DNA from 2 places in the Planococcus maritimus genome. Region 2 is predicted to be linked to the other one. Evidence: riboswitches for the same ligand, from Rfam matches in the RefSeq annotation. Region 2 holds a riboswitch; the other holds the start of a gene.
What was found. A riboswitch is a leader RNA that binds a small molecule or an ion and turns the genes downstream of it on or off. The one in region 2 is predicted to bind FMN.

Region 1: linked by a shared signal. The riboswitch ahead of BBI11_RS09430 (ECF transporter S component) and the one ahead of ribD (bifunctional diaminohydroxyphosphoribosylaminopyrimidine deaminase/5-amino-6-(5-phosphoribosylamino)uracil reductase RibD) in region 2 are both predicted to bind FMN.

What each region holds. Positions count from the first base shown of each region.
Region 1 covers NZ_CP016538.2:1,860,440-1,867,757, reverse strand. The annotation lists gene BBI11_RS09435 (hypothetical protein) at 1-1,048, shown strand, start outside; FMN riboswitch at 1,131-1,266, shown strand; gene BBI11_RS09430 (ECF transporter S component) at 1,413-1,994, shown strand; gene BBI11_RS09425 (ferredoxin) at 2,053-2,304, opposite strand; gene BBI11_RS09420 (YpbB family protein) at 2,411-3,436, shown strand; gene BBI11_RS09415 (RecQ family ATP-dependent DNA helicase) at 3,433-4,860, shown strand; gene BBI11_RS09410 (LysM peptidoglycan-binding domain-containing protein) at 4,941-5,669, shown strand; gene BBI11_RS09405 (CBS domain-containing protein) at 5,731-6,360, shown strand; gene BBI11_RS09400 (metallophosphoesterase) at 6,430-7,215, shown strand; gene BBI11_RS09395 (YpdA family putative bacillithiol disulfide reductase) at 7,250-7,318, shown strand, end outside.
Region 2 covers NZ_CP016538.2:408,237-415,554, reverse strand. The annotation lists gene BBI11_RS02225 (DUF4212 domain-containing protein) at 1-185, opposite strand, end outside; gene ribH (6,7-dimethyl-8-ribityllumazine synthase) at 732-1,199, opposite strand; gene BBI11_RS02210 (bifunctional 3,4-dihydroxy-2-butanone-4-phosphate synthase/GTP cyclohydrolase II) at 1,212-2,402, opposite strand; gene ribE (riboflavin synthase) at 2,415-3,050, opposite strand; gene ribD (bifunctional diaminohydroxyphosphoribosylaminopyrimidine deaminase/5-amino-6-(5-phosphoribosylamino)uracil reductase RibD) at 3,056-4,138, opposite strand; FMN riboswitch at 4,238-4,368, opposite strand; FMN riboswitch at 4,477-4,607, opposite strand; gene BBI11_RS02195 (TIGR04104 family putative zinc finger protein) at 4,718-5,017, opposite strand; gene BBI11_RS02190 (ring-cleaving dioxygenase) at 5,167-6,150, opposite strand; gene BBI11_RS02185 (MarR family winged helix-turn-helix transcriptional regulator) at 6,147-6,620, opposite strand; gene BBI11_RS02180 (PaaI family thioesterase) at 6,763-7,185, opposite strand; gene BBI11_RS02175 (alpha/beta hydrolase) at 7,281-7,318, shown strand, end outside.

The sequences.
Region 1 (7,318 bases), 1.5 Mb from region 2:
TGTTCCGAAGCAGCCTAAGCGCTGGCTGCCATTACTCGTCGCTATCATTGCGTTTTTGAGCATCACGGTGCTGGCGGTTTCCTTGCTGCAGCAAAATGGAAACGACTCTAGCAGCAGCGAGACTGAAAGTGACGATGCAGAATCGATGATGACAGCAGATGAGGCTCAAACAGAACAAACGGAACAATCCATTGATGAGCCTGAAGAGGCAGCCAGTATGGTTATAGAAGAACCGGAAGCCTTGCGTACAGCAGTGTATGAACAAGACCTAGCAGACGCTCAAATCCTCCGAATCGGCCTGGCTCAAAGAGGTTACGTAGTGCCGGTGAGTTTTATCATTCCAAAACAATCCGTTGATGAGACAGAACCGACTTCGCTCGAATTGTATGAAGCATTTGCGGAACAAATCGACGAATCAAAATTGGGCTTTGATGAGTATCATCCATATGAGGGAATCTTGCAGCAAGACGGTGCGATTATCAGCCATTTCCTCCCAGAGAATCATAATTATGACCAAGGATCGGCTGCTACCTTGCTGTATCTTCACAGTTTAGAAGAAACCTTCTTCGGCGAGGAGGAAATTCGCGTACTAAATGTCTCGGGAGAACCTGCGCAATTAGCACACGTGGGAATGGTTGAACCAATTCTTCCGGGAGTTCAAGGCCAAAGTTATTATTTGATCGCTTCGTCTACAGAAGACTGGTATTTGGCTCCATCTTACGGCTTGTCTGAAGCGAGCGTTGAAGATGCGCTCATCGCGCTTCAGCAAGCACCGAATGATGATTATCGTTCACCGGTACCGGATGGCATCGAATACGATGTGGACATGAATGGCACAAATGCCCTCGTGACATTCGAAGAGACCTTAGACCTTGAGTCACTAGAGGGAATAGAGGCGATGCGCTTAATCGAAAGCCTGGCGCTTACTGCACAGTCTTACGATGCCTCGCTGACAATAGTCAATACGGTCCAGTCCGAGTGGTCAGGCTTCGATTTTTCCGAAGAACTTGAATTGCCGGTTTCGCCCAACCGCATGGACTGGCCATAAAAATAAAAAGACAGCAATGTAAGCACTATGGTTTACATTGCTGTCTTTTTTTTATAAACTTAACTTGTATAAAAAAATATCGATTCATCTTCGGGGCAGGGTGCAATTCCCTACCGGCGGTAATTGGACGTTTCGGTCCATCAGCCCGCGAGCCGTAAAAAGCAGGATTTGGTGAAATTCCAAAGCCGACAGTATAGTCTGGATGGGAGAAGGTGAAGGTACGGACGCATGCCGTTTTTATATGGCGGACCGTTTATTTCAGTGTGCCTGACTCTCCCTTAAGTGATTATTACTTAAGGGATTTTTTGTGGCAACATGCGTTTCGAACCTTTCTTCTGGTGAATCACGACAAGGAGAGAGGAACATGAAGAACAAAAAATTGCAATCGATGATTGTCATCGGTATGCTGAGCAGCATCTCATTTGTGTTGATGCTATTCAATTTTCCACTGCCGGCCTTGCCTGCATTTTTGAAAGTGGATTTCAGTGATGTGCCTGCGCTGATAGCAGCGATCACGATGGGACCAGTTGCTGGTGTTTTAGTAGCATTCTTTAAAAACGTATTGGACTGGATCTTTTCAGGGAGTCCGACTGGTGTGCCTGTAGGGCATATGGCGAACTTTGCGACGAGCCTATTGTTCATTTTGCCGGTCTATGCGATCTATCGCAAAGTATCTACTAAAAAAGGAATCGCATTCGGCTTGGTGATCGGTACATTTTCTATGGCCATCGGCATGAGTTTGTTGAATTACTTCGTTTTCCTGCCGATGTATACGTATTTCCTCAACATGCCTGAACAAACAGGCAATGCCTTGTATACAACGATTGTGCTCGGCATCTTGCCGTTTAACTTGATCAAAGGTCTTGCGCTTACGACGGTTATTTTATTGATCTTCGGCAGCATGCATACCTGGATTGAAAAACAACGTTCCTATTATTTATCATAAAAAAAAGCGGTTGGAAGATTCATCTTCCAACCGCTTTTTCTATTGATCCATACGCTAATCAGTCTTCGTATTTAAGTGGATCTCCTTCAAATGCCTCGTCTGCCACCTTGATGGAATCGGTCGGGCATCCTTCAAATGCGTCTTCCATATCTTCCATTAGCTCATCTGGCACTTGTTCAGTCCCCGTGTTATCATCAAGAATAACGAAGGCGATGCCCTCATCATCATAATCGTAAATGTCTGGTGCTGCTGCTCCGCAAGCTCCGCATGCGATACACGTATCTTTATCAACAATGGTATATTTAGCCATTCTAGTTCCTCTCCTTTATCTCCGAACAAGTTCAGTTATACTATCGTGTTTATTCTATAGATGTTTTATATTTTTTTCAACCCAAAACCGCCGGGAGGTTTATTCAGTGCGATTCGATGAAGTCGTTTTAGCAATCATGAAAGCGGTAGACGGTCAACGGACCGTTTCTTCCCCTTATCATTTAATTAAAGGAAAGAAATCAGGTCAAACGATTCAAGACATCGGCTATTTCGGCCTGCATCCTTATTTTGCCGTGCTTCCGAAACTGGACAAAAAAGACTACCTGGACTCTATTGAGAGGCTGCAGGCGCAAGGGCTATTGGTGCCGGATGACAATAGCATTCAGCTTCATCAATCTGCCATCGACTTAAAATTGCCGACTACACCATTAAATGGCTGGAAATACAGGGGCAATGAGAGGCGTTTTTTTTCGCGTTTATCTTTGATAGTGCAAACAATGTCCAATTTTATGCAAGACCATAAACGTTTTGATCCGGTGGTGACAGATGAAGCGGTGCAGTCCTGGACCAAGTCTTATTTACACCGAATCGATTTTCGTTCACCGGAGGTCCAAGCCGTTTTCAAGCTTCAAATTGAAGTCAGCTTGGCGTTAGCAAAGACTGACGAAATGCATAAAGATATTTTGATGGCGCGACTGTCTGGGTATGGGGTCGGTGGGCTTACTTGGGACCAACTGGCAGCAAAACATCACCGACTGCCAATTGATATGAAAATTGCAGCAGTCGCAGCTTTACATGCTTGGCTAGATGTCCTAGAAGGCATGGAATACCCATTGTTAACAGGACTACTCGAAGGCATCGTGCAGAAATCCGCTTTGACGGAATCGGCTAAGCGAACACAAAACCTATACGAACGTGGATTCTCACTGAGCCAAATAGCAGAACTCAGGCAATTGAAGACCAGCACAATTGAAGACCATTTCGTTGAGTTGGCGATGAATGACCCGGCCTTTAGCCCAGCTTCATTTATGGATGACGAGTTATTTGAATCGATCCGTCGAATCAGCAAAGAAATGAAGACAATGCGCCTGCGGGATATTAAAGAGCGCTTGCCGGACGCGAGTTATTTCCAAATCCGCCTTGCATTGGCAGTGAGAGGAGAAGCTATATGAATCTTGAAAAATTGCTATATGAGGCATATGGCTATACAGAGTTCCGCCCTGGCCAAAAACAAGTGATTGAACAAGTGTTGTCTGGACGCGATGTTTTGGCGCTGTTGCCGACTGGAATGGGCAAATCCCTATGTTATCAATTGCCCGGAAAAGTGCTGCCAGGAGCTATCGTCATCGTCTCGCCGCTGTTATCGCTTATGCAAGACCAAGTAGCCCAATTAAAGAAAATGGGGGAAAAATCGGTTGTCGCTATCAATTCCTTTATGAAAGCGGAAGATCGTGAAAAGGTTTGGAATACACTCAGCAATTACAAATTTATCTTCGTCGCGCCTGAAATGCTTGTGCAGCCTTTTGTGCTTGATAAATTGAAAGCACTAGGCATCTCTTTGCTCGTTGCGGATGAAGCGCATTGCATCTCTCAATGGGGGTTTGATTTCCGTCCGGACTACCTGCGCATTGCCGAAGTATTGCCCAAACTTGGCAATCCTCAAACTCTGGCACTAACCGCTACAGCGACCGACAAAGTGACCCATGAAATCAAGCAGTACTTGAAATTAAGCAACCCATTCATCTATGCGCATCCGATGGACCGTCAAAACATTAGTTACGATATCCACAAATTTGAAAATGACAGTGACAAGCTAAAAGCATTCCTTGAAATAGTGGCTGCATACGGGGGACCGGGAATCATCTATGCTGGTACAAGGAGGAAATCCCAGGAACTGGCGGGGAAACTGCTAGCGCTTGGAATCAGGGCAGCATTTTATCACGGAGGCATGGAACAACAAGACCGTATTTTCGTCCAGCAGCAGTTTGCGAATAAGGAACTGGAATGGGTATGCGCCACCAATGCATTCGGTATGGGTGTTCATATTCCTGATATCCGTCACGTTATCCATTTTCAACTGCCTTCTTCTATAGAAGGCTATGTACAGGAAGTTGGTCGAGCGGGGCGGGACAATTTGCCTTCACTTGCGACTTTACTTTACGCTGCAGGTGATGAACGACTGGTAGAAAGTTTAATCATGGACGAGTTGCCGGAACGGCATGAAATCGAATTGATATATCAACGCAAAGAAGAAGCAAAACAGCTGGTCAACCAGGGAATGATAAGAGAAACGGCATATCGTATCATCTCTTATTGGCGCGAGCGCCTTCCACTTGAAGGCACTTTGAACCAGATTGAGCAGTTGAAAGAAGAAAAGCAACGGCAGGCAGCTTCTGTCCGTGGTCTGGTTCATTCGAGCGGTTGCATTCGCCGATATCTAAGTACGAGCTTTGACCAAGAAAATCCCACTGTGCCGCCAAACTGCTGTAGTTTTCATGGGATTGATCATCGTCTTTTTAAAGCCAGGCAAAGTCGTTCGGAAGCACCATCGCAAGGTGGGTGGAAAGAACGCTTGGAGGTCCTTTTGCCTATATGAAAATCTCTATTTCTATTATTTACAAATAAGTCTTTTTTCGTCATAATAGATATATTAGTACAGATAGGGGTAGTCGTGAAATGGGAAACGATAATTATCATGAATCAATGGAAAAGAATCGCCAGGAATTGTCACAGGAACGAATGGCAGAATTGACGAGGCGCGCACGCCAGATGCCTAAGCCGAAAAGCAGGGGCTTATTATTGCCTTCCTTGTTTTTCATCTTTATCTTGATTCCGGTTACTTTGTTGATCTATGTTGCGTTTTACTATGAGCCGGATGACACGCTAACTGCCAAAACAAATGAAAATGAAGTCAGCTTTGAATTGAATTCCCAACCGCCTTCCGACAGCACCGTACTTGCGGCTGCAGATGACGAACAGGAAGATGAAAAACAACAAGAGACAAAAAGTGCTAAAGCTAAAGAAGCAGCAGAACAAAAAGCACTGAAAGAAAAAGCTCGAGAGCGAGAAGAAGAAGCGGCTGCAGACGCGAAAGAGAAAGAGCAAGCAGCAGCGAAAGAACAAGCTGAGAAAAAAGCGCAAGAAACAGCAGCAGCAGAACAAAAAGCACGGGAAGAAGCAGATGCGAAAGCGAAAGCTGAAGCTGAGCAGCGTGCACAAGAGCCAGAAGAAACACCTACTGCCGGCGGCAAGACGGTGACTGTGCAATCGAGTGAAACACTTTACCGAATTGCAGTGAACAATTACGGCGCAAGCGGTGCAGCCGCGGCAGTTGAAAAGATCAAACAGGCGAACGGATTAGCCTCTAACGCCATTAGCCCGGGACAAACATTAATTTTGCCTTAAAGCAAGATTAGATTTCTCCTACAGGGGAACAGATAGATAGAAACTAGAAAGAGGTGAGCTGATGTTTGTCAAAAGTGCATTAGTTAAAAAGGAAAGATGTTTTACAGTACATCCGGAAGATGCGATGGAAAGAGGGCTCGAGCTATTGGAGCGCCATTCCATAGATGCATTGCCAGTCGTCGATGGCGACCAATTTAAAGGAATCTTCACTTGGTATCATGCATATCGCGCTTTCTTTTACTCCGATAGCCCGAAAGACGAATTTATTCGTTCGACAAAAGTAAAAGATATTATGGTCAACCAAGATGTGTTTTTGAATATTGATGATGTGTATGAAAAAGCTTTAGTCGAATTGCGTGATTTCCCAATCATCGCAGTCGTCGACGAAGGGAAATTCCTCGGAATCGTCACCCGATTCGATGTCGTCAACCAATTGCAAAGCGCATTTGGGATGCAAAAATCAGGAGTTCGCATCACTGTCACATCGGTTGAATCAGAAGGCCGCATCGGTCGACTTGGTGAAATCATTGAAAAACATAAAGAATCTGTTGTTTCATTGGTTACTTTCGATGAAACCGATAAAATGGTGCGCCGCATTGTTCTCAAAGTCAAGAAAAAGAACAATATAGAAAAATTTACGAAGGATTTGGAAAAATCCGGTTTCCGCATTCTAGATATTACAGAAGATTGAATAGCGGCTTGAACAGGAAAACATAAGCGCAGCTTATGTTTTTTTGTTGCTTTGGAAAGGATGTACGCAATGAAATGGATATTACGGATCGGTTTAGCTGGCTTGTCATTATTAGCGTGGATGTTCCGCTCTGCCCATAGTCAAAAACGAGAAACTGCGGTCGTTCAATTGTCTGGAAATGCTGTGTTTTCACCTTTTAAGCTGATGTTTATCTCCGATGTCCACCGGCGCAAACTTCGCTCTGACATGTTCAATGATAAAGTCGATATAGTCGTCATTGGTGGAGATTTTGTCGAGCGTGGGGTTCCGGAACAACGACTTCGCGAAAATTTGCAAGTTCTGAGACAGCTTGCCCCGGTGTATTATGTATTTGGAAACAACGACCGGGAAATTGGAGAAGAGCGATTAAGGGAGTTGCTCGAAGAACAAGGTACCGTCATTCTAGATGATGAATCTGTTGAACTATTCGGGAATGCTGAATTAAAATTGACAGGAATCGACTATTTTGCTTTTCGAGAGCACAGTGTAGAAGATGCTTTTTGCAATGTCTCAAAAGGCGATTCCGTCATCTTCGTTTCCCATACGCCTTTTGTCTTCAAGCATGTAAAACAACATTATCCCGTCAGCTTATTGATGGCGGGGCATACCCATGGCGGGCAAATCAGATTTGGGCCTTTCGGGGTTTTCGACCACGGTTCGTTGACGAGTACAAGCGGCATCACAGAACTCATCAGCAACGGGTTCGGCACGACGTCTATACCGCTGAGACTCGGTGCCAAAGCACAATACCATATACTTGAAATACACCCCTCGCCGGGCGTCCAGCATTTGGCGCAAAGCTCTTCAATCAGATAAGATGGAGAAGGACATTATTACAGGAGTGGATGAAATGGAACATGCAGATGTCATTATCGTAGGAGGCGGGCCATGTGGGTTATCGGCCGCCATTGAAATACAG
Region 2 (7,318 bases):
AAGATAGCTCCTTGTGCCCCCATAAAATAATGAAACGGCATGCCATTAAAGCTAAATTCCGACAGTTGTTCTGCGAAAAACACCACGACGAAAGATGCCGTAAAGCCAATCAGCAAATAAATAGTGATTAATATGGTACGAATCCGGAAATAAGAATCCGCCTCCCGTTTATCGATCTTCCTCAATATTCCCACCCCTTTTATCGGTATTGAAGACAGCTAGTTTTCACTTATCCCCTAAGCTGAAAAATAAAGCGGACTGTATCCGTGAACGGCAAAGGCACCATAATGATTTTAATGAGCATGAATGCAAAAATTGACACTAACGGGACAAAAAAATAGACTATCCTCTTCTTTCTTAAACCTGCAACCACTGACAATATCGTTATGAGGCTTAACGACAGGACCCAGATCATCTCTTCACTCCTTTTTTTGTAACCGTTCTCAAGTATGACGATATTTGATCGTCTCTTATGACAGAATAGCGCCACCTCTCTTTCCAATTTAAGGGTAATACCTTAATATTTTTTCATTATTCTAAAACTTCAGTTAATTGTCAATGCTCTATTGCCTTTAACTTCAAATAAAACTTCCCACGAACTTAACCACTTTTCCAATTAGTATGGAAGTGATGCCTTGCTGCAAACTAAAAAGAGCCTGCATTCATTAAAGAATGCAAGCTCCTTCCCTACTTCAATTGACTCGATTTGGAACCGGCCTTACTTTTCTTAATCAGTCGAACGCTTTCATCAAATTGCCCATTTCGACAGCGGAGACCGCCGCTTCATAGCCTTTGTTGCCCGCTTTAGTGCCAGCACGTTCAATCGCCTGCTCGATTGTCTCTGTCGTTAAGACGCCGAAGATGACTGGGACGCCTGTCGACATGCCTGCTTGCGCGATGCCTTTCGCTGCTTCATTACAGACGTAATCGTAATGTGTCGTAGAACCGCGGATGACCGTGCCCAGCGCGATGATGGCATCGTATTTTTTCGTTTCTGCCATTTTTTTTGCCACAAGCGGCAATTCAAATGCCCCTGGTACCCAAGCAGTATCGATATTGTCTTTATTAACGCCGTGGCGCACCAAACCATCAACGGCGCCATCCAACAGGCGGGAGGTGATGAAATCATTGAACCTGCCTGTAACGATTCCTATTTTTAACTCTGACCCGATCAAATTCGCTTCGTAAACTGTTTCCATTATAAACACTCCTTAGTCGATTAGATGATGCATGCGTTGTTTTTTCGTTTTCATATACTGCGTATTGTCTTCAGTCGGCGGAATGATGAGCGCAAGCCGCTCTTCCACTTCAATGCCGTATTCAATCAATGCGTCTGTTTTAGCCGGATTATTCGTCAACAGCCGGACCCGAGACACCCCGAGATCCTTCAGCATCAATGCGCATAAAGTATAATCGCGCATCTCTGCAGGGAAGCCGAGCTGTTCATTCGCTTCGACAGTGTCCAAGCCTTGTTCCTGCAATTCATAGGCTTTCAGCTTGTTCAACAAGCCGATGCCGCGCCCTTCCTGTCTCATATAAAGGACGACGCCGGCTCCTGCCTGTTCGATCAATTCGAGTGACTTGGCCAATTGTGCCCCGCAATCGCAACGGCGCGAATGGAAAATATCGCCCGTCAAACATTCGGAATGAATGCGCACAATCGGTGCTTCTACTGATTCCGGATTGCCTTTGACAATTGCAACGTGCTCTTCTGTATCAAGCCGGTTGGAATAGCCGACCATCCGGAATTCGCCGAAATCTGTCGGCATGTGTACGCTCGATTCCCTTGTGAGAATCGGGTCTTTCTCCGCGCGATACGCATAGAGGTCTTCGATCGTGATGATTTTCAACTCCAGCGCATCCGCTAATTTTTCTAAATCAGGCATACGCGACATCGTGCCATCCGCATTCATGATCTCGCAAATGACTGCTGCCGGCTCACTGCCGGATAGACGTGCCAAATCAACGGATGCTTCTGTATGGCCTTGGCGCTGGAACACGCCGCCTGACTTCGCGACGAGCGGAAAGACATGCCCGGGCCGTTTGAAATCTTGCGGCACGGCTTTCGTATCAAGCATCTTCAAAATGGTGTCCGACCGTTCAAATGCACTGATTCCTGTCTTGGCATCTTTATGGTCAATACTGACAGTAAACGCCGTTTCATGATGATCGGTATTGTGGCTGACCATTTGATCGAGTTTCAATCGCAAGGCGATATCCGGTGAGACCGGCGTGCAGATGAGCCCCCGGCCGTGCGTTGCCATAAAGTTGATGTTTTCAGGCGTCGCATGCTCCGCGAGACAAACAAAATCGCCTTCATTTTCCCTGGACTCGTCATCTACTAGAATCACAACTTTTCCTGCCTGCAAATCCTTTACTGCTTCTTCGATTGTATTTCGCATCGGTTTGCTCCTTTAAAATCCGTGGCGCCGCAAATACTCGGCGTTCATCGGTTGTTTTGGCGCATGCTCCATAAAACGCTGCACGTATTTCCCGAACATATCGGTTTCGAGATTGACCGAATCGCCTACTTTTTTGCTACCTAAAGTCGTTTCCCCTGCTGTATGGGGGATGAGCGAAACGGTCAAATGGTTTTCGCTGAGCTCGAAAATCGTCAAACTGACGCCATCGATCGCGACAGACCCTTTGACAATAGACTGTGCAAGCAATTCAGCGGGTGCTGCTATATCGATATACAATGCATTTTCCTGAGGGCGCTTGCGCAAGATTTTGCCGACCCCGTCGATATGGCCAGCGACAAGATGCCCACCAAAACGGCCGTTCGCCGCCATCGCCCGCTCGAGGTTGACGGGGCTAGAGGTACTTAATGACGAAAGTGTGGTACCGTGAAAGGTTTCCGGCATGACATCCACCGTAAATCGGCCATTCGACATTGAAGTCACGGTTAAGCACACGCCTTCTACTGAAATGCTGTCGCCGATTTTTGTTTCTTCTAAGACGACATGCGCACGTATCGTCATTTCCATACTGGACGCGCCGCGTTTAATGCCCGCGAGCTGTCCCTTTTCTTCGATAATGCCTGTAAACATGTGTGTCACTCCTTTAAGGTGGAGATGATCTTCAGATCCGTTCCGATTCGTTCAACTTTCTGCGTCTCCAAGCGGACGCCGTTCGACGCTGAACTGGCGTGCAGATCACCGAATACGGAAACCGTTCCTTCGTCGCCGAGAATGATTGGCGCGATATACGTTGCGATTTCATCTACTTGACCGCTTTGCAAGAAAGCGGTGTTGATTTTTTGGCCGCCTTCCACCAGTACCGATAAAACTTTGCGCGCAGCAAGCACTTCCAATGCTGAGGCAATGTCTACATCGGGCGTATCCAGCTGCAGGATTTCGACGTGCTCTGGAAAAGCTCCGCGGCTATCGATATCCACCCCTGATCCAACAATAATCCAAGTAGGGGCATCAGGTACTTGAATAACGTGGCTCTCTATCGGGATACGTAAATGGCGATCCAATACGACACGGATCGGCTGCCTCGGGGAGTCGGCAAACCGATTGGTCAAGCGGGGGTTGTCGAGTGCGACAGTCTGTGCACCGACCAAAATGGCGTCGTGCAGCAAGCGCAGTTTATGAACGTCTTGCTGAACATCCGGCCCTGTAATTTTTTCCGAACGGCCACCGGTTACCGCGATTTTGCCGTCTAAGGTAATGGCGTGTTTCAATGTCACAAAAGGCCGATTCTTGCGGATATAGGTAAAGAACATTCGGTTCAACTCCGCCGCTTGCTGTTCGCAAACGCCGGTCTCTACGATCACCCCGGCGGCTTCAAGCTTTTGAATGCCTTGGCCTGAGACGAGGGGGTTCGGGTCCAGCACCGCGACGACGACACGGCGGATGCCGGCACGAATAATCGCATCCGCGCAAGGGCCTGTCCGGCCATGATGGCTGCAAGGCTCCAATGTCACATACAAATCTGCGCCTTGCGCTTCACCGCCTGCCATATTCAGCGCATGGATTTCTGCATGGGGCTGCCCCGCTTTCAGATGCGCGCCCATGCCGATAATCCGGCCCTCTTTGACAATGACCGACCCGACAAGCGGATTAGGCGAAGTCTGTCCGGCGGCTGATTGCGCCAAATCCAAAGCTTGCTTCATGATTTGCTGATCATCCACTTGATCACGCCTTTCACAACATAATAAAAACCCATTGATAAACCAATGGGTTAGAAGACAATAGGAAATAGAACTATAGATTGCTCTATAATTTCCGTGTTCTTCCTTCTCCCATCCAGACTTTAACTGTCGGCTTTGGACTTGCACCAAATCCTGCCCCGAAAGGCTCACGGGCTTCGGATTGCTCCGTTACCGTCGATTGGGAATTTCACCCGACCCCGAAGGAATACTATTCAGTTGATCATCCACAGTATGCAAAAAAGGCCCCTTTCATAAAAGAAAGGGGGCCTTGAAAGTGCATATCAAAGAAACCTAAGCGATTGCTAGTAGGCTGTTTGACGGTTCTTCTCCCATCCAGACTTTAACTGTCGGCTTTGGACTTGCACCAAATCCTGCCCCGAAAGGCTCACGGGCTTCGGATTGCTCCGTTACCGTCGATTGGGAATTTCACCCGACCCCGAAGAACGCTATAGATGATTATCTGTAAGTTTAGCGCAAGCATCATGTGCTGTCCAGAAAAGAATCCCTATCTGAGGGGCTTTGGTTCATTTCCCAGTGAAACACTAGACAAAGGACTATTCACCACATCGGCCCGCGTTCGTCTGTCAATTCGATCAAAAACGGAAAGATGCCCAGAACCACTAGGAAAGTTGCGAGGAATAAGGCAAGGGAAGCGAACGGCTCAATGCCAAAAGCGACGGAAATGAACATGAGAAGAGGCGCAATAAAGACAAACAAACTTGTCTTTTTACGTGCTTTTACCGTTAAGAATTGATCTTGCCTGCAAGATGGGCAAGTCAAGCTATCCCCGAGTGTGACCAGTCGGCAAACACACTGCACCCAAGTCCATGTCGTTCCGCAATTTTGGCATTTCGGCATCGTTCTTCTCCCCTTTTCGCGTGTTATTTATACATACGAAGAGAAGTGGGATAAGTTCCCAAAATTGTCCCATTATTTCAGATTTTTGGCCACTCGCCCTTTTTTCACATAAAAAAGCACTGCCCCGTATGAGCAGCGCCGAATATTTCTTATAGGTATTCTTTTTCGATGGCTTTTATACTGCGCACAGTATCGATCGGGCGCACGCTGGATTCAATCTGTTCTCGTTTCGGCTCCAAAAATGGCGGCAGCGACAGTTTCTCGCCCAGTGTTTCGTATGGCTCATCACCCATAAAGCCGGGGCCATCCGTTGCCCATTCAAACAATAATCCAGGAGCGACTCGTGCATACAATGATTCAAAGAAGAAACGGTCGACATAGCCGGACGTTGAGAATCCAATTTTCTGCATATGGCTGATCCATTCATCCAATGCTTTTCGGTCCGCTACGCGGAAGGCAGCATGGTGGACCGTACCGAAGCCTTGTTGGCCGGCTGGTAAATCGGCGTTATGTTCGACAATCACTTGCGCTCCGTTGCCGCCTTCACCCATTTCGAACAAATGTAGCGGCCCTTCTTCAGCGATTTCACGCATATGCATCGCTTTCTCCAATACCTCTTTCAAATAATCGAAGCGCTCAATGCGAATATGAATTGGGCCGAGGCCAGTGATGGCAAATTCGAGCGGGACCGGGCCATCTTGCCACGGTGTGCCAGACTCTATCCCTGTATTATGTTCGTCTGATACGAGCATATACTGTTGGTCATCAAAGTCGGCGAATGACAAAGTTTGGATGCCAAATTGCTCGGTGATTGCACTGTGCTGCACTTCGTATTTGTCAAAACGCTTTTCCCAATAACTGAGCGCTTCGTCTGTCGGCACACGAAAAGCCGTTTTGTAAATTTCGTTCGTGCCGTGAGTGCCTTTCGGAATGCCCGGAAAATCAAAGAAGGTCATATCCGTCCCAGCTGAGCCTTTATCATCAGCGAAAAACAAGTGATACGTTTGGATATCATCCTGGTTTACAGTTTTCTTAACCAGTCTCATGCCTAATACATAAGTGAAAAATTCATAGTTCTTTTCTGCGCTGCTCGTAATCGCTGTAACGTGGTGAATCCCTTTCAATTCGTTCATGCATACCGCTCCTTATCATTTCCCATTTTCTCTTCATTGCTTTCTTGTGCTTCATAACCGACTTTCTTCAACTTCTCAATCAATGCCGTTACCTCTTCCGTCTCAAGCCCCGCAAATAATGTATCCATCTGCCGTTCATGTTCCGGGAAGATTCGCTTCATCAATTCTTGCCCGCCGCCTGTCAACAATGCATAGGTCACGCGCCGATCTTCCTTGCACGCTTCCCGTTCGACATAGCCTTTTTGCTCCAATTTATCGACTACATAGGTGATGCTGCTGCTCGCAATCAGCACTCTTTTGCCGATTGCCTGTATCGGCTGGCGTCCTTGGTGATAGAGCAGTTCGAGTACCGAGAATTCCGTCGCATTCAAACCGTATCCAGCCACGTCGCATTTGATGGCATCGTGGATAGCATCCGCGGCGCGAATTAACACAGTTACAGCTTTTAAATTCTGGTTGGAGAACTCCATATATTCCACCTCTTTACTTTGAATTAAAATATCTTTAATTAAAAGTAATTATAACAAGCGCCAGCTATCGGGTCAAGAAAACGGTTTCCAATTACCCCCAATGAAAACTCCCTTCCACTATCTGCGAAAAGGAGTTAGACAGTTATAACTTGAATGTGCCGGTACTATGAGCCAATAATTCATCCCGATCGCTCACAACCCGTCCTGCCAGGATCGCCGTGCTGTTTGTCTGATGCAGCAGTTCCGCTTGGAAAATGGCGGTTCCCTCAGCTAAGCTTTTGATAAAGCGCACTTCCATTTGAATCGTTGAAACTGCGTCACTGCCAAGCGACCGGGAAGCGAGTCCCATGACAATGTCCAAGCCGGACATTATTGCACCGCCGTGCAGCATGTTTTGCATATTATCGTTTGCGGTTATTTTCTCTAAGCGCAGCGACGCTTTGCCGTACTCTACCCAATCAATTTGAAATCCAAGCAACTGGAAATAAGGGCCATTCTCAAATTGCTCAATCAATTGTCTATAGTTCTGTACATTGCGCACAAAATCCCCTCCAGTTCGGTACATTCCCATTATTATAGCATTGCTTTTCAGGCAATCGAGGGGCAGGATTTTTCCATATGGCAACGAATAGTTAAGGATACCTAAAAGGAGGTTTTTGAATGGCACATGAGTTTGACATACTCCCTGGAGCTGAACC